One region of the Streptococcus sp. Marseille-Q5855 genome, then DNA from elsewhere that is predicted to be linked to it. Evidence: riboswitches for the same ligand, from Rfam matches in the RefSeq annotation. Region 1 holds a riboswitch; the other holds the start of a gene.
The links. Region 1 has a riboswitch for thiamine pyrophosphate ahead of OC529_RS06230 (TenA family protein). Riboswitches for the same ligand answer to the same signal wherever they lie in the genome.
Positions count from the first base shown of each region.

Region 1 (9,770 bases):
CAGGTTTTGACGTCACCTTCCATTCCATTGCAACTGGGAAATTGCGTCGCTATTTCTCTTGGCAAAATATGCTGGACGTCTTCAAAGTTGGTTGGGGAATTGTCCAATCGCTCTTTATCATGTTACGAGTTCGTCCACAGGCCCTTTTTTCAAAGGGAGGCTTTGTCTCTGTACCGCCCGTTATCGCTGCGCGTGTGTCAGGAGTGCCTGTCTTTATTCACGAATCTGACCTGTCTATGGGCTTGGCCAATAAAATCGCCTATAAATTTGCTACGAAGATGTATTCAACCTTTGAGCAAGCTTCAAGTTTGTCTAAGGTTGAGCATGTGGGAGCAGTGACCAAGGTTTCAGACCAAAAAACTCCAGAACCAGATGAATTGGTGGATATTCAAACCCACTTTAATCCTAAATTGCCAACTGTATTGTTTGTCGGTGGTTCTGCAGGAGCTCGTGTCTTTAACCAATTGGTGACAGACCATAAGAAAGAACTGACAGAGCGCTACAATATTATCAATCTAACTGGAGATTCTAGCCTGAATGAATTGAGCCAAAATCTCTTTCGTGTTGATTACGTGACCAATCTTTATCAACCCTTAATGGAATTGGCTGACATTGTTGTGACACGAGGTGGTGCCAATACGATTTTTGAGCTCTTGGCCATGGCAAAATTACATGTTATTGTGCCACTTGGTCGTGAAGCTAGTCGTGGAGACCAGATTGAAAATGCAGCTTACTTTGTAAAAAAAGGCTATGCAGAAGAGCTTCAAGAAAGCGATTTGACCTTGGACAGTTTAGAAGAGAAGCTTTCTCACTTACTAAGTCACAAGGAAGACTACCAAGCTAAGATGAAAGCTTCTAAGGAATTGAAATCTCTAGCAGATTTTTATCAATTGTTGAAAAAAGATTTATCATAAGGAAAGTAAATGTCAAAAGATAAGAAAAATGAGGGCAAAGAAATCCTCGAAGAATTTAAAGAGTTATCAGAATGGCAGAAACGAAACCAAGAATATCTAAAAAAGAAGGCTGAAGAAGAGGCGGCTCTAGCTGAGGAGAAAGAAAAGGAAAGACAAGCTCGAATGGGAGAAAAATCCGAGAAGTCAGAGGACAAGGAGGGCTCGGAGAGTGAAGCGGACCCAGAAGATGAAGAATCAGCTAAGGAAAAGTCTGAAGAAAAAGTAGAAGCCCCAGAGGGTGACAAAAAGGAAGAAGAGATAGAAGAATCAGGGTCTAAAGAGAAGGAGGAACAGGATAAAAATCTTGCTAAAAAGGCTCCAAAGGAAAAAGCAGCCAAAGCAAAGATTCCTGGCCTCCATATCTTGCGAGCTCTAACGATTTTATTTCCAAGTCTGCTTTTATTGATTGTCTCTGCCTACCTACTAAGTCCTTATGCGACCATGAAGGATATCCGTGTTGAGGGAACGATGCACACTACGGCTGATGATATCCGACAGGCTTCAGGCATTCAGGATTCGGATTATACGATTAACCTTCTGCTAGACAAGGCAAAATATGAAGAGCGGATCAAGTCTAATTATTGGGTTGAATCAGCTCAACTTGTCTATCAATTTCCAACCAAGTTTACTATCAAGGTTAAAGAATACGATATTGTGGCCTACTATGTTTCTGGTGAAAATCATTATCCTATTCTTTCCAGCGGTCAGCTTGAGACTAGTTCTGTGAGCTTGGTCAGTTTGCCAGAAACTTATATATCAGTTCTCTTTAATGATAGCGAACAAATCAAGGCTTTTGTCTCAGAACTTGCTCAAATTAGCCCAGAACTCAAGGCAGCTATCCAAAAGGTGGAACTAGCTCCCAGCAAGGTGACTTCCGATTTAATTCGATTGACCATGAATGATTCGGACGAAGTCTTGGTTCCCTTGTCTGAAATGAGCAAGAAATTGCCTTATTACAGCAAGATTAAGCCACAATTGTCAGAACCGAGTGTGATTGACATGGAAGCTGGAATTTACAGCTACACTGTAGCGGATAAATTAATTATGGAAGCTGAGGAAAAGGCCAAACAAGAGGCTAAGGAAGCCGAGAAAAAACAGGAAGAAGAACGTAAACGTTTAGAAGAAGAACAGAAAAAACAAGAGGAAGAGAGCAATCGAAACCAAACGACCCAGCGCTCATCGCGTCGCTAGGTTTACCTTTTCTTTCATAGCTCTTTAGTTGCCATGTTTTTACTTGACAAGTGCTAGTAGAAATAATAGAATAGTAAAAAACCTTTAAAGCAGTCCAGAGAGGCAGCTAAGGTTAGACGGTGAAAGGGTGGAGACTACCCATTTTTCGTGGAACCTTGCTGTTGGCAGGTTCCTTTTTTCGTGGCTTCTTGTGGCCAGACTCTCTCACTAGCAAAGGTAAAAGGAGAAACCTATGCGAGAACATCGTCCAGTCATTGCTCTTGATTTTCCTAGTTTTGAGGCGGTCAAGGAATTTTTAGCTCTTTTCCCAGCAGAAGAAAGCCTTTATCTCAAGGTAGGGATGGAGCTTTATTACGCAACGGGTCCTGAGATTGTATCTTACTTGAAAGGTCTGGGTCATAGTGTCTTTTTGGATCTCAAGCTTCATGACATTCCCAATACAGTCAAGTCAGCTATGAAGGTCTTGTCTCAGCTTGGTGTGGATATGACCAATGTTCATGCTGCTGGCGGTGTAGAGATGATGAAGGCTGCGCGTGAAGGTCTTGGAAGTCAAGCAAAATTGATAGCTGTAACGCAGCTCACATCAACGTCAGAAGCCCAGATGCAGGAGTTTCAAAATATCCAAACCAGTCTGCAAGAGTCTGTCATTCATTATGCTAAGAAGACAGCTGAAGCGGGATTAGATGGTGTCGTTTGCTCGGCTCAGGAAGTGGAAGTCATCAAGCAGGCTACCAATCCAGATTTTATCTGTCTGACACCAGGGATTCGTCCAGCTGGTGTTGCAGTTGGAGATCAAAAACGAGTCATGACACCTGCTAATGCCTATCAAATCGGTAGTGACTATATCGTAGTGGGACGTCCCATTACCCAAGCTGAGGATCCTGTTGCAGCTTATCATGCCATCAAGGATGAATGGACACAGGACTGGAATTAAAGAATAGATTATAAAAATAAAAGGAGAATACCATGACACTTGCTAAAGATATCGCTAGCCACCTCTTGAAAATTCAAGCCGTTTACCTCAAACCAGAGGAGCCTTTCACTTGGGCATCTGGTATCAAGTCGCCGATTTACACAGATAACCGTGTAAGTCTTGCCTATCCAGAAACTCGTACCCTAATTGAAAATGGCTTTGTGGAAGCTATCAAAGAAGCCTTTCCAGAGGTAGAAGTCATTGCAGGAACTGCAACAGCAGGGATTCCACACGGAGCTATTATTGCTGACAAGATGAATCTGCCATTTGCCTACATCCGTAGCAAACCAAAAGACCACGGTGCTGGTAATCAAATCGAAGGTCGCATAGCTCAAGGTCAAAAAATGGTAGTAGTTGAAGACCTTATTTCAACAGGTGGTTCTGTTCTTGAAGCAGTAGCAGCAGCCAAGCGAGAAGGAGCAGATGTACTTGGAGTTGTAGCGATTTTTAGTTACCAATTGCCAAAAGCAGATCAGAACTTCTCAGATGCAGGTGTCAAACTTGTGACGCTTTCTAACTACAGTGAACTCATCCACCTAGCCCAAGAAGAAGGTTATATCACACCAGAAGGACTCGACCTTCTAAAACGATTTAAAGAAGACCAAGAAAATTGGCAAGAGGTGTAAAAAATCAAAAGACTAAAAGGTTAAAAATTATACTATTCTGTCATATCAGGTGTATGAATGGCAAGATTCAAGTTGTTAATGTTTTTTACGTCAATTGTTTAAGTTTTAGATTTGCTTGGCTTGCTCTTATATAAAAAGTAGCACACGTCATGAAAGTTACAAGGGTTAAAGTATAATCCATAAACATGGTCAGATTTCCTTTTCTGAGATGTTGAAATTTCTTGCTTATCCCAGTCTTTTCAGTGATTTTAGCGTCAAGTTCTTTTTAGTTTTGAAAGATTATCCGTGAATTTCTTGCTTATTTATGATAAAATGGGAGTATCGCAAAAAATGACTCATCGTATTCAATTTTGAGTAAAACTAGGAGGATCCCATGTCTACAGAACATATGGAAGAACTAAATGACCAGCAGATCGTTCGCCGTGAAAAAATGGCTGCGCTCCGTGAACAAGGAATCGATCCTTTCGGAAAACGTTTTGAACGTACTGCAAATTCACAAGAATTAAAAGATAAATATGCCGACCTCGATAAAGAACAATTACATGATAAAAATGAAACAGCAACTATCGCAGGACGCTTGGTAACCAAACGTGGTAAAGGTAAAGTAGGTTTTGCCCACCTTCAAGACCGCGAAGGTCAAATCCAGATCTACGTTCGTAAGGATGCTGTCGGTGAAGAAAACTACGAAATCTTCAAAAAAGCAGACCTTGGTGACTTCCTTGGTGTCGAAGGTGAAGTGATGCGTACGGATATGGGAGAACTCTCTATCAAGGCTACTCACATCACACACTTGTCTAAGGCTCTTCGTCCTCTTCCTGAGAAATTCCATGGTTTGACAGACGTTGAAACAATTTACCGTAAACGTTACCTTGACTTGATTTCGAATCGTGAAAGCTTTGAGCGCTTTGTCACTCGTTCAAAAATCATTTCTGAAATTCGTCGTTACCTTGATCAAAAAGGTTTCCTTGAAGTGGAAACACCTGTTCTTCACAACGAAGCTGGTGGTGCTTCTGCCCGTCCATTTATCACCCACCACAATGCCCAAAACATTGACATGGTGCTTCGTATCGCGACTGAGCTTCACTTGAAACGCCTTATCGTTGGCGGTATGGAGCGTGTCTATGAAATCGGCCGTATCTTCCGTAATGAAGGAATGGACGCTACTCATAACCCTGAATTTACTTCTATCGAAGTCTACCAAGCTTATGCTGACTTCCAAGACATCATGGACTTGACTGAAGGTATTATCCAACACGCTGCTAAATCAGTTAAGGGCGATGGTCCAGTCAACTACCAAGGTACTGAAATCAAAATCAATGAACCATTTAAACGTGTTCACATGGTGGATGCTATCAAAGACATTACTGGTGTAGATTTCTGGCAAGACATGACTTTGGAAGAAGCTAAAGCTATCGCTGCTGAGAAGAAAGTTCCAGTTGAGAAACACTATACTGAAGTTGGTCACATTATCAATGCCTTCTTTGAAGAGTTTGTTGAAGAAACCTTGATCCAACCAACCTTTGTCTATGGACATCCAGTAGCTGTATCTCCACTGGCTAAGAAGAATCCTGAAGACCAACGCTTTACTGACCGTTTCGAGCTCTTCATCATGACTAAGGAGTACGGTAATGCCTTTACTGAGCTAAACGACCCAATCGACCAACTTAGTCGTTTTGAAGCCCAAGCCAAAGCCAAAGAACTTGGTGATGATGAAGCAACAGGTATCGACTACGACTACATCGAAGCCCTTGAATATGGTATGCCACCAACAGGTGGTTTGGGAATCGGTATCGACCGTCTCTGCATGCTCCTCACTGATACAACTACTATCCGTGACGTATTGCTCTTTCCAACAATGAAATAAGCACTTATCCTCTGGCTCTTGCCAGAGGTTTTTTGATGCAAAAAGAGACTGAATTTAAGGAGAAAATGAAGTATAGTGTGTTGAAGTTGAAATAGTACACTTTGATTTCTAAGACATTGTTAGAAATTGGTTTAAATTCCCTAATCAATTTGCGCATGTTTTATTTCATTTTACGATAGTACGCTGAAACTTTTCAAAAAGTACTAGAAATTGACTTGGATCCCCCAATTGATTTGTTCAGATTCACTATAAATAAAAATTAATAAGTGGGATAGGAAGTTAGCGTCACTAGGATAGTATCTTGCTTAAACAGTATATATGGGATTGATATAAGTCCCTAGGCCCTATTAGAGGATGTTCTGGTGTCTTATTCACTTGTTTTTTATAGCATTAGTAGATAGAATCAGCAAATAAAAAAGTAGTTCAAATGCCTGGCAGCAAAAAATCTCAACGATTCACTTAATATAGACTAAAGTTTAGAGTTTAAGGAAAGTAGGGATAGTATATTGTATGAAAAAATAAGATGGTTTTTAAGCAAAACTCTTGAAAATGATTGAAAAAAGAGTTATTATAGTTGTATAGTAAAAAGCAAACGCTTACTTAATCAAGGAGGACAGTTTATGTCATACAAAACAAGCAATGCAGAAGGGCATGTAGATTTCATCAATACCTATGATTTGGAGCCCATGGCGCAAAAAGTGATCCCTAAAGCAGCCTTTGGTTATATCGCCAGTGGAGCAGAGGATACTTTTACTTTACGGGAGAACATCCGTGCTTTTAACCACAAACTCATCGTTCCGCATACGCTTTGCAATGTAGAAAATCCAAGTACAGAAATTGAATTTGCAGGTGAAAAATTGTCTTCACCAATCATTATGGCGCCTGTTGCGGCTCATAAATTGGCAAACGAACAAGGTGAAGTGGCAACTGCGCGTGGTGTGCATGAGTTCGGTTCTCTTTACACAACCAGTTCTTACTCTACTGTTGACCTTCCAGAGATTTCTGAAGCCCTCCAAGGGACACCTCATTGGTTCCAATTTTACTTTAGTAAAGATGACGGGATTAACCGCCACATCATGGACCGTGTGAAGGCTGAAGGTTATAAGGCGATTGTCTTGACGGCAGATGCTACTGTAGGGGGTAATCGTGAAGTGGATAAGCGTAATGGTTTTGTCTTCCCAGTTGGCATGCCGATTGTTGAAGAATACCTGCCAGAAGGTGCTGGTAAATCAATGGACTTTGTTTACAAATCAGCTAAACAACGCTTGTCTCCACGCGATGTAGAATTTATCGCTGAATACTCAGGACTTCCTGTGTATGTCAAGGGACCACAATGCCGTGAGGACGTTGAACGTTCGCTTGCTGCAGGAGCTTCTGGTATCTGGGTAACCAACCACGGTGGTCGTCAAATCGACGGTGGACCAGCTGCCTTCGACTCACTTCAAGAAGTAGCAGAAGCAGTTGACAAACGTGTGCCGATCGTCTTTGACTCTGGTGTTCGTCGTGGTCAACATGTCTTTAAAGCCTTGGCTTCAGGAGCAGACTTGGTAGCTATTGGTCGCCCTGTTATCTATGGTTTAGCTCTCGGTGGTAGTGTTGGTGTGCGTCAAGTCTTTGAACACTTGAATGCGGAATTGAAGACAGTCATGCAGTTGTCTGGAACTCAGACTATTGAAGATGTCAAACACTTCAAGCTCCGTCACAATCCATACAACCCAACCTTCCCAGTTGACCCACGTGACTTAAAATTGTATTGATAAAAGAGATTGCCTCCACTGAATGTGGAGGTTTTTCTTCGTGTATTGGAAGAATAAATCGCTATCAAAAACTATATAAAGATATTTTTCGGTCAAATATCTTGCTAGAGCTTTCATTTTTTGCTATACTGGTGCAGTAATTAAATAATAAAGACATTTGGGGTGCTTTAGGCTGAGATGATACCCATTGAACCTGCTACAGTTAAGACTGGCGAAGGGAAATGTGAAACGTTTTTTCGTATGGCGAAATGAACGATCAAATCTTGTAAGTCAACTCTAATTCTTGATTGTAATTGGAGTTTTTTTGTTTATATAAAACTGGATAGGTTTGTTTAGGTAGCTCTCTGCAAATGCCCTAGATTTTCTTTAAAAGGGTCAAGTGAAACTAGGATTTTGCTTGGTATTTTATTGATTACTAAGGAGTAAAGAGAGGAAAAATAAATATGGAAACACAGGTTTATGCATTTGAGCCAGGTTTGACTGTTGGAGAATTATTAAAAAATAGTCAGAAGGATTGGCAGGCTGCAATCAATCATCGTTTTGTCAAGGAACTTTTTGCAGGGACAATTAAGAATAAGGTCTTAAAAGACTACCTAATTCAAGATTATCACTTCTTTGATGCCTTCTTATCCATGCTGGGTGCCTGCGTAGCCCACGCAGACCAGATTGAATCCAAGCTTCGTTTTGCCAAGCAACTAGGCTTTCTTGAAGCAGATGAAGACGGTTATTTCCAAAAGGCTTTCAAAGAGTTAAAAGTATCTGAGAATGACTATCTGGAAGTGAGCTTGCACCCTGTAACAAAAGCCTTTCAGGATCTGATGTATTCGGCAGTGGCTTCATCAGACTATGCTCATCTTTTGGTCATGCTGGTCATTGCAGAAGGTCTCTATTTAGACTGGGGTTCTAAAGATTTGGCTCTACCTGAAGCCTATATTCATTCGGAATGGATCAATCTCCACAGAGGTCCTTTCTTTGCAGAGTGGGTTCAATTTCTGGTTGACGAACTCAATCGTGTCGGGAAAGGTCGAGAAGATTTGACAGAACTTCAGCAACGCTGGAATCAAGCGGTCGCTTTAGAATTAGCCTTTTTTGATATTGGTTATGACGCCTAGAGAAAGTTTAGGATATTTACAAATTTGATGAGGTAAATCATTCAATGTAAATGAAAAAAATTTCTTAACAAAAGATAGAGATAAATCGAAATCAGTATATCGTATAAAGTGAAAAGGAAGGATTTCAATATGACAAGTTTAAAATTATTAAAAGAAAAAGCACCTTTGGTCATTTGCATAACCAATGATGTAGTAAAAAATTTCACAGCAAATGGATTAGTAGCACTGGGTGCCTCACCAGCTATGAGCGAGTACCCAGCAGACTTAGAAGATCTATTAAAATATGCTGGAGGATTATTGATTAACATTGGGACTTTAACGGATGATAATTGGAAATTATACCAAGCTGCTCTGAAAATTGCAGAGAAATATAATGTCCCAGCAGTTTTAGATCCTGTAGCCTGTGGAGCAGGAGAATATAGAAAAAAAGTAGCAGATGATTTAATCAACAATTACAAACTAGCTGCGATTAGGGGGAATGCTGGAGAGATTGCTTCTTTAGTAGGGATAAATGTGGCATCTAAAGGAGTAGATAGTGCTGGTGTGGATAATATTGATGAGATTGCTCTAGCAGCCAACGCTAAGTTTCATATTCCAATAGTAGTGACTGGAGAAGTTGATGCGATTGCTGTTAATGGAGAAGTGGTAACGATTCATAATGGTAGTGCCATGATGCCAAAAGTCATTGGGACAGGATGTTTATTAGGGGCAGTGGTAGCAAGCTTTATCGGACTAGAAAAAGGTCAAGAATTGAAATCATTAGAAACAGCAATGTTGGTTTACAATATCGCTGGAGAAATGGCAGAAAAACGTCCAAATGGACATCTTCCTGGAACATTTAAAGTTGAATTTATGAATGCCTTATACGAGATTTCAGATGAAGATGTAAAGGAATTCAAAAGAGTGAAGTAAAATGTTTCATAAAGAATTACTAAAACTATATTTTATTTGTGGAACGACTACTTGCCAAGGAAAAGATCTATATAGAGTCGTTGAGGAAGCCTTAAAAGGTGGTATAACCTTATTTCAATTTCGTGAAAAAGGTGAGGGAGCCCTGGAAGGTAAAGAAAAAGTTAAATTAGCAATTAAACTACAGGATCTTTGTAAAAAATACAATGTTCCGTTTATTGTTAATGATGATATTGATTTGGCGATGGAAATTGACGCTGATGGCGTACATGTAGGACAAGATGACCTTGGAGTTGATGAAATTAGAAAATTGATGCCAGATAAAATAATTGGTCTTTCTATAAAAAACGAGAAAGAATTTCAACAGTCAAAAGTTGAATATGTA
Region 1 is NZ_CAMPPR010000004.1:202,179-211,948, reverse strand. It holds gene OC529_RS06260 (UDP-N-acetylglucosamine--N-acetylmuramyl-(pentapeptide) pyrophosphoryl-undecaprenol N-acetylglucosamine transferase) at 1-914, shown strand, start outside; gene OC529_RS06255 (cell division protein FtsQ/DivIB) at 924-2,144, shown strand; gene pyrF (orotidine-5'-phosphate decarboxylase) at 2,377-3,078, shown strand; gene pyrE (orotate phosphoribosyltransferase) at 3,111-3,743, shown strand; gene lysS (lysine--tRNA ligase) at 4,117-5,607, shown strand; gene lctO (L-lactate oxidase) at 6,228-7,364, shown strand; TPP riboswitch at 7,513-7,601, shown strand; gene OC529_RS06230 (TenA family protein) at 7,808-8,476, shown strand; gene thiM (hydroxyethylthiazole kinase) at 8,606-9,388, shown strand; gene thiE (thiamine phosphate synthase) at 9,390-9,770, shown strand, end outside.

Region 2 (9,770 bases), on a different contig from region 1:
TAATTTCAAGTCAATGCCTTTTTCAGCTAAACTTGCCTCTAAAGGTTTGACCATAATCTTCACCACTTCCTGCATATGGTCACTAGACAGGCTATGGAAGACCACCTTTTCATCAATACGGTTGATAAACTCAGGTCTATAAGCTTTTTTCAGCTCTTCGAACATGCGTTTTTCCATATTTTCCTGATCAAAACGAATATCCTTAGCTCCAAAACCGACGGTCTTGTCATCCCGAAGGGCTGTCGCACCAAGGTTTGACGTCATGATGATAATGGTATTTGAAAAGTCAACCTTGCGCCCCTTGCTATCTGTCAAGACACCATCATCCAAAACCTGTAAGAGAACATTAAAGATGTCTGGGTGGGCTTTTTCTACCTCATCAAAGAGGAGAACAGAGTATGGTTTGTTGCGAACCTTCTCGGTCAACTCCCCACCTTCTTCATACCCCACATATCCTGGAGGAGCTCCGTTGAGACGACTGGCTGCGAATTTTTCCATATACTCACTCATATCAAAGCGGATAAGAGCTGATTCGTCGTCAAAGAGGACTTCTGCCAGAGCCTTGGCTAATTCAGTCTTCCCGACACCTGTAGGCCCTAAGAACATAAAGGAGCCAATCGGACGCTTGTGACTGCGAATCCCTGACTGATTGCGGCGAATGGCACGGCTAATGCTTGAAACTGCTTGATCTTGACCGATAACACGTTTGTGCAATTCAGCTTCCAAATTCAAGTATTTCTTGGCATCAGTTTGAGTCAGTTTTTGGACTGGAATACCTGACAAGCGACTCAAGGTGGTCAAAATATCAGACTCTGTCACCAAGTCTTTATAGACAGGCACTTCCTCTTCTTTTGCGATTAGCTGAGCTGCCTGTTTCCACTTGCCATCCATCAAGGCCTTGTCAGCTGGACTCAAGTCAGAATCGTCTGCTTTTACATGCTTTGATTTATTTTGCACTGTTGCTGCTGCCTCATCCAAGAGGTCGATAGCAGAGTCTGGCAAGTGACGGCTAGTCAAGTAACGATGAGCCATCTTGACGGCTGTTTCAACCGCCTCATCTGTGATTTGCACACGGTGATGTTTCTCATAAGTCGCCTTCAAGCCTTGCAAAATGGTCATGCTGTCTGCCACACTTGGCTCTTCAATCGTCACTTTGGCGAAACGACGAGAAAGGGCTGCATCTTTTTCGATATGTTTTTGGTATTCTTCCTGAGTGGTGGCACCAACCGTTCTCAAAGTTCCACGCGCCAAGGCTGGCTTCAAGATATTGGCCGCATCCAGAGTTGAGTCAATTCCACTCCCAGAACCCATGATAGTGTGAAGTTCATCGATAAAGAGGATGACTTGGCCATCTTCTTCAATATCCTTAATGATATTGTTCATGCGTTCTTCAAAGTCACCACGGAAGCGTGTCCCTGCAACGACATTCATCAAGTCAAGCTCTAACACGCGCATCTTAGCCATTTCCGCAGGTACATCACCACTAGCAATACGCTGGGCAAGACCAAGCGCCAGAGCTGTTTTCCCGACACCAGCATCCCCAACCAAGACAGGATTATTCTTGGTTTTCCGGCTCAAGATTTGAATCATACGGGATATTTCCTTGTCACGACCGATGACTGGCTCTAATCTGCCAGAGCGAGCCTGGTCCGTCAAATCATGCGTATAGTCCTCAAGTCCACCACTCGGAGTCTGGGGCATTCCCATCATATTAGCCATAGAATTTTGTTTGTCAGCCACAGCACGATGGCGTTGGCGTAAAGCCTTGAGGTCTTCACGAGTCCAGCCTGCCCGTTCTTCTAAATTTCGACGAAGAGCAGCAATCTTGACCTGATCTTTCTTGTCTTCATAAGAAAAACCAGCCCTCTCCAAGATACGAGTCGCCAAGGCATTGCCATCATGCAAAATCGCATAGAGGACGTGCTCTGTCCCTAGCACCTTAGCATGGACCACTGACGCTACATACTCTGCTTCGTCAAAAAGAACCTGCAAACGACGAGAGAACGGCAATTCCGTAAAGGTTTCATCCTGGCTATAGTCCGTTTCAGTCAGTTCCAAAGCCACCTCTTCCAAACGGTCCATCTCATATGGATAATCATTTAAAGTCGCCCCTGCCACACTATAACTGTGATTGGACATGGCAATCAACAAGTGCCAAGACTCTAGATAACGAGCTCCAAAATGGCTAGCAACCATGTAGGCACTTTCGATACATTCATTCAATGCTTTTGAATAGTTCATCTTACTTCCCTTTTCTATCTACCTCTTGTATGACCTGTCGTAGCATGTTTGCACGAACAACTGGAGCTTCTTCTCCTAGAACTCGATCCAAAGCTACCGCTACCAGCAAATTCATCTCCTGCTTGGTCATCAATTCCTGCTCAACCAAAAGCTGTAGAATATCCTCATAAATTTCTTGACTAACTCGCTCGCCAATCGAATAAAGCAACTCTCGGAGCATTTCATGATGACTAGAAAACTCAATCCGTCCTATACGAATGTAGCCTCCGCCACCACGCTTACTTTCAACCAAGTAGCCTCTACTTTCCGTAAAGCGTGTCTTGATCACATAGTTAATCTGACTAGGAACAACCTGAAAGGTATCCGCCAACTGACTCCGTTGCAACTCCACAATTCCAGATTGATCTAAAATCGCCTTGATGTAGGCCTCAATATGATCCGATGTATTTTTAAATCTCATTACAAACCCACCTCTCTCTTTGAACCTTGACTATCTTTGACTATTATACCGAAATTTTCTCATTTTTAAAAGAAAAAGGGCGCTGGTAAAGGATAATCTTCACCAACTCCCTATTTTTCTACTTATCTAAGCCTAATTCTGCCAAGATTTGACGTTTGTAGGCAATCTTTTGGACTTCCTTGTCCTCATCTTCAGACCAATCTAGTTTAATTTCTGAAACAATCTGCCCAGGGCGATTTTTCAAGACATAGATGCGGTCGCTGAGACTGAGGGCCTCCTCGATACTATGCGTGATGATCAAGGTTGTTAGCTGCAACTGCTTATGAATCTCAAGGTACCAAGCGTGGAGTTCCATCTTGGTCATCTCATCCAAGGCACTAAAGGCTTCATCTAAGAGAAAGAGCTTGTGCCCGAAAAGATAGGTACGAAGTAAGGCTACACGCTGGCGCATCCCACCACTGAGTTCATGAGGGTATTTATCTCTTACAGCTGTCAACTGAAAGGTCGCAAGAATTTCATCCGCGCGAGCAATAGCTTCCGCCTTATCCACCTTTTGAATCAAGAGGGGCAGAATGATATTACCAAGCACCGTCTTGTGCTCCAAGAGCAAGTCCTTTTGCAACATATAACTCACGCGCCCCTTGGGATTTTCTTCACCATCAAGGACAATTCTCCCTGACTGAACTTCTAAAATCCCTGCGATCAGATTAAAGAGGGTGGTCTTTCCTACACCACTTGGACCTAGGATGGAAACCACTTCACCTGAAGTCACTTTCAGATTGATGTCCTCTAAAATCCTCTCCTGACCATAGGCATAACTGACGTGTTCTAGTCTAATTTCTGTCATTATTTCACAAATTCGTTAGTGAAGCCTTTATCTGTCAAGTCTTCTTTAAGGATACCATTTTCTTTATCCCATTTGTAGAAGGCATTCCAGCGAGCTGCATCAAATTGACCCCATTTTTCCTTGTCGCTTGCGTATTCTTTTGACAAGTATTTTTGAGATTCGATGACAAAGTCACGTTTTTCCTTGAGTTCAGGTGCATTCTTAATGAGGATATCCGCAGCTTCTTCTGGATGTTCCATAGCGTATTGGTAGCCTTTTTTGATAGCTTGGATAACTTTGCGAGCTTCTTCCTTGTTGTCTTTCAAATAGTCGTTGTTGGCGATGATGACTGGTGAGTAGTAGTCAAATTCTTTAACGTAGTCTTTCAAGTACATGAAATTAGCATCTACACCTTGAGATTTAGCAAGGATACCATCCCATCCATAGTAGATCCAAGCAGTGTCAAATACTCCATTGGCAATCGGTGTGATAGAGTTTGAATCGTTGTTTGGTACTTTTTCGACTTTATCAAAGTCCCCACCTTGTGACTCTACCAATGTTTTCAACATAGCAAGTTCAGTTGGGTCATTCCAAGTTCCGTATTTCTTCCCAACCAAGTCTTTAGGACTATTGATATTGTCAGACTTACGAGAGATGATTCCTGATGTATTGTGCTCAACAATAGCTGCAACGGCAGTAATTCCTGCTCCTTTTTCCAATTTTTTAGCCATATAGTCTTGGAAATACACTGCAAATGGTGCCTTACCGTTAATGACTAAGTCAGAAGAACTTTCTTCTGGTGGCAATTTCAAATCAACATCCACTCCAGCTTCCTTGAAATAACCTTTTTCCTTGGCCACATAAAGCCCTGTGTGGTTGGTATTTGGTGTCCAGTCTAGGATAAAGTCGATCTTCTTGAGTTCTGCTTCTTTATTGTCCTTAGAAGCAGTTCCTTGACCACAAGCTACAAGCACAACAGCTACAAGAGCTGTTAAAACAGTTAAAAACACTTTCCATGTTTTCTTCATTTCAATTTCCTCTTTTCTTTTTCAGAAACATTCTTATTCTACGAACGTTTCCATTTAATAACATATTTTTCACTAATATCGACCAACTTCATACCCAGAAGACTGATAATCGATACCAGAATAATAATAGCAAACATGGTATCATACTGAAACAGTTTCTTGGACTGAATCATGTAGACACCTAGTCCTTCAAAGCCTCCCAACCACTCAGATACTACTGTTGTGATAAAGGCGTAGGAGACACTGACCCTCAGACCAGCATAAAAGTAAGGCAGGCTGACTGGAATTTTAAAATGCCACAGGATTTGCCAAGACTTGGCCCGCATCAGACTAAACAAGGTCAGCATATCCTTGTCACAATGCCTAAAACCGTCCAAAATGCTGACGATAATTGGAAAGGTTGTCGTCAAGATAATCAAGACAATCTTGGGCAAAATCCCATAACCGAGCCACAAGACCAAGATAGGAGCTATAGCAATGGTTGGAATGGTCTGAACGACCACCATCATAGGGTAAATCAGGTCATTGAGCCAAGTCAAACTATCCATAAGTATAGCCATGAGACAGGCAATCAAGACTCCCAAAATCAGTCCCAATAAAGCCACTCTCAAGGTGGCCCAGCTATGGTGCCAGAGAAATTCTCTGGCACGAACAAAGGACTGGAGAATTTCAAGAGGTGTCGGCAGGATAAACTTGGGGAGAAGTTTAAGAAAACCTGCTAACTGCCAGATTGACAAGACTCCCAGAAAGCCCAATAGACTAATGTGTCGTCTCAGTATACTTTTCAAGTTTCTCATCAATACTTAAAATCTCTCCTACATTTATTTTGACATTGGCAAAGACATTATCTGCCTCCTGCCCTGCCACTTCCAGCGCTTCTTTGAGAATACGCATAAGCTCATCAAACTCCCCTTCCAAGACCGTTTCAAATGGTGTCACCACCATGGTCACTTCTTGAGCTTGCAGATAAGCAATGACCTGATCGATAACAGCAATCCGATCAATCCCCTGTGCTAGGGGTAAAACTTGCAAGGCAATGCTTGCTTTCATAAAAACCTCCTCTTCTCATTTTCCTTTGACAAAAAGAAAAACCTTTACCATATATGGAAAAGGTGCAGAATAGACTAAGTATCGTTCCCTACGCTGGCATTACCCAGATCAGGTGCGGTCGAAGTTTAACACTTCCTCTCAGACTGTACACAGACTCCCATATATTATATAGATATATGATAGCGCAAAATAAGAAAAATGTCAAGGAAACTGCTTACAGAAAAGAGCAGGAAAAATTTCCTACTCCAATTTTCTATACTCGTTCTCCATCACTGTTTACTCTGTAGCCATCCACCGTCGTATTGACAGCTAAGGCACCCGAAGAGTAAGAATAATACCACTTACCAGAAACTTGATACCAGCCTGTTTTCATTGCCCCTGAACTATCCAGATAATACCACGAGCCATTTTCCTTTAACCATCCTGTCTGCATTTCACCAGATGATTTCAAATAATACCAGCTAGAACCATCTTTCAACCATGCCGTTGATTTAGACCCATTTGATTTGAAATGATACCAACTACCATTTATTTTCTTCCAACCAACAGTCAATCCATTATTTGAGCTATAATTAGAGCTATTTCCTGATTGATTCTGATAATTCTGTGAAGAGGTTACTCCCTCTAGCTGGATATAGCGACGACTTCCGTTATAAGCCGTATAACTCAACCACTTGTAGCCGTCTTTTTCGAGAATTTGATCATAATGAACCTTCTCCCCAGGATAATAGTAATCAATCGCAGTTGCGCTAGCTAGGGGTTCAGTTTTGATAGCAGACTTAGACTTGAAATAATGTGTTCCTCCTGTTGAAGAAAGACTAGAATTACCTAGAGGATTTTTATTCACAGCCTCCAATTGAACATAACGATAGCTTCCGTTATAAGCTGTATAACTCAACCACTTGTAGCCGTCTTTTTCGAGAATTTGATCATAATGAACATTCTCCCCAGGATAATAGTAATCAATCGCAGTTGCGCTAGCTAGTGGCTGATTTTTGATAGCAGACTTAGACTTGAAATAATGTGTTCCTCCTGTTGAAACTGAGGTTTGACTATTCCCAACACTGCCACCAGCCAAATCTTTAAAATGAATAAATCCTGTCATCGTATTTGCTTTTATACTTCGTTTATTATAGGCTTCTGTATAACCATAGTTATATTCCTCGATCTCAATCTGATCTCCCATTACATTTGACACCCAGGCAACATGCCCATAAGTTCCTGCAGTAGACCAAGCAATGGAGCCAATCGTCGGTGTATTATCTACACGATAGCCTTCACGACGAGCACGATGCCCCCATTCATTCGCATTTCCATAAGCCCTTGGAATCTCAAAACCATTGACATTACTCAAACGAAAGGCTGCAAAAGAAGTACACTGACGAGAATACATGCGCCACTGATCAATCTCCTGGCTCCCATTTTTATAATAAACAGGATAATCATCCCCTCGCGCAATCGATCCATTTCCTCCAGAATAGGCATAGACACTATCACTCGCTGCTAACATCAATCCTACTACTAAAAAAGGAACAAGCTTTTTAACTGACATCTTCAAGTAATAACTTGTCCCTCTTACTATAAACGGTAAAATTTTCATTCTTCCTCCTTGAAAATAATATAGTACTCAATGAAAATCAAAGAGCAAACTAGGAAGCTAGGCGCAGGCTGTACTTGAGTACGGCAAGGCGAAGCTGACGTGGTTTGAATTTGATTTTCGAAGAGTATAAATCGAAGATTGCCTTCACTTAAACTATTCGGAGAAAAAAGAAAAAGTGAGAAAATTTCTCACTTTAGTCAAGATAATGAATCAAATTCTTTTCTGTAAGAATATCTGAATAAGTAAAGGATTCAACATAAACATTAGCTTGTTTATCTCCTTCAACGTTCCCAAATTCCACAATAAATAGGGATGGATAAACTTCAATTAGCTTACCCAATCTATTTTTTTGGCGCTTACGTCCATTTTCCAAAGTCATTTCAATTACATGACCCTCATGTGCCTTGATTTCCTCTTTGATTTTTTTCATCTTAGCTACATCTGTAAATGCATCTGTCATTTTATGCCTCCCTTTTTGAGATACTTGAAAATTTATTGTATTCTTTTTGGAAAATCAATTCCACTGTTCCACGAGCTCCACTACGGTTTTTCTCGATAATAACTTCCACCTTATTATTTGGGATACCGTCCTCTTCTTCACCACCACGCTCATAGTAATCGTCACGATAGAGAAAGGCTACGATATCAGCATCCTGCTCAATAGACCCAGATTCACGAATATCAGACAAGACTGGTCTTTTATCCTGACGTTGTTCTACACCACGAGACAACTGACTCAGAGCGATTACTGGAACCTTCAATTCCTTGGCTAGGATTTTCAACTGACGTGAAATTTCTGAAACTTCTTGTTGGCGGTTTTCTCGCCCAGTTCCCGTGATAAGCTGCAAGTAATCTATCAAAATCAAACCTAGATTGCCCGTTTCTTGAGCCAGTTTACGAGAGCGAGAACGAATCTCTGTAATTCGAATCCCTGGCGTATCATCGATATAGATACTGGCGTTGGCTAAATTACCTTGAGCAATGGTATACTTTTGCCACTCCTCATCAGTCAATTGACCCGTACGGATAGAATGCGATTCCACCAAACCTTCTGCCGCCAACATACGATCCACTAGACTTTCCGCACCCATTTCCAGTGAAAAAATAGCAACCGTTTTGTCTAACTTAGTCCCAATGTTCTGAGCAATATTCAAGGCAAAGGCTGTCTTACCAACCGCTGGACGGGCTGCTAGGATAATCAACTCCTCCTCATGAAGTCCAGTCGTCATATGATCTAAGTCACGATAGCCTGTCGCAATACCTGTAATATCGGTCGTTTGTTGCGAGCGAGCTTCCAGATTTCCAAAGTTGAGATTCAACACATCTCGAATGTTCTTAAATCCACTTCGATTAGCATTTTCGCTGACATCAATCAGCCCTTTTTCTGCCTGAGCAATGATTTCATCAGCTGGTTGCGAAGCCTCGTAAGCTTGATTGACAGACTCTGTCAACTTGGAGATTACTCGCCGTAGCATTGCTTTTTCTGCAACGATTTTAGCATAATACTCCGCATTAGCAGAAGTTGGCACAGAATTGACAATCTCAACTAGGTAAGACAGGCCACCAATATTCTGCAAATCACCTTGATTATCAAGGATAGTACGAACCGTTGTTGCATCTATAGCATCGCCACGATCGGATAAATCAACCATAGCTTGGAAAATCAAACGATGGGCATACTTAAAAAAGTCCCGAGACTCAATATATTCTCGCACAAAAACAAGTTTACTCTCATCAATAAAGATAGCCCCCAAAACAGATTGCTCAGCTAAGATATCTTGAGGTTGTACTCGTAACTCTTCTACTTCTGCCATCAGACTTCCCTTCCTTTTACAATCTTGTCAAGAAGGTGTAAACTTATCCTTCTTTCACACGAAGATTGATTACACTTGTGATATCTTGATAGATTTTCACTGGCACATCAATCAAACCAACCGCTCGAATCGGAGCTTGTACTTGAATATGACGTTTATCAATCTTAATTCCAAATTGCTTTTGCAATTCTTCTGCAATCTTCTTATTGGTAATCGAACCAAAGGTACGACCATCTGGACCAACTTTTTCAACAAATTCTACAATAGTTTCCTCTGCTTCTAATTGGGCTTTAATTGCTTTTGCTTCTGCAATCATCTCAGCATGAGCTTTTTCTTCAGATTTTTGTTTACCACGAAGTTCACCTACAGCTTGAGCAGTTGCTTCTTTGGCTAGATTCTTTTTGATAAGAAAGTTTTGCGCATACCCTGTTGGTACTTCCTTAATTTCGCCTTTTTTACCTTTTCCTTTGACATCTGCTAAAAAGATTACTTTCATTCTTCTTTCTCCTTTTCCTTTATTTCATTTAATACAATCTCTGTCAGTTTTTCACCTACTTCTGACAAGGTTGAATCCTTAATTTGAGCTGCTGCCAAATTAAAGTGGCCTCCACCTCCCAGCTCTTCCATAATCCGTTGTACATTCAGCTTACTACGACTGCGAGCTGAGATAGAGATAAATCCTTGTGTATTCTTCGCAAGAACAAAACTCGCTTCAATACCTGACATAGCTAACATGGCATCTGCTGCCTTA
Region 2 is NZ_CAMPPR010000006.1:542,605-552,374, forward strand. It holds gene OC529_RS09040 (ATP-dependent Clp protease ATP-binding subunit) at 1-2,241, opposite strand, end outside; gene OC529_RS09045 (CtsR family transcriptional regulator) at 2,243-2,701, opposite strand; gene OC529_RS09050 (ABC transporter ATP-binding protein) at 2,820-3,548, opposite strand; gene OC529_RS09055 (ABC transporter substrate-binding protein) at 3,548-4,555, opposite strand; gene OC529_RS09060 (ABC transporter permease) at 4,594-5,352, opposite strand; gene OC529_RS09065 (MTH1187 family thiamine-binding protein) at 5,315-5,605, opposite strand; TPP riboswitch at 5,674-5,776, opposite strand; gene cbpD (choline binding-anchored murein hydrolase CbpD) at 5,859-7,205, opposite strand; gene OC529_RS09075 (Veg family protein) at 7,399-7,665, opposite strand; gene dnaB (replicative DNA helicase) at 7,667-9,019, opposite strand; gene rplI (50S ribosomal protein L9) at 9,063-9,515, opposite strand; gene OC529_RS09090 (DHH family phosphoesterase) at 9,512-9,770, opposite strand, start outside.
Region 2: another riboswitch for thiamine pyrophosphate. It lies ahead of OC529_RS09065 (MTH1187 family thiamine-binding protein); the one in region 1 lies ahead of OC529_RS06230 (TenA family protein).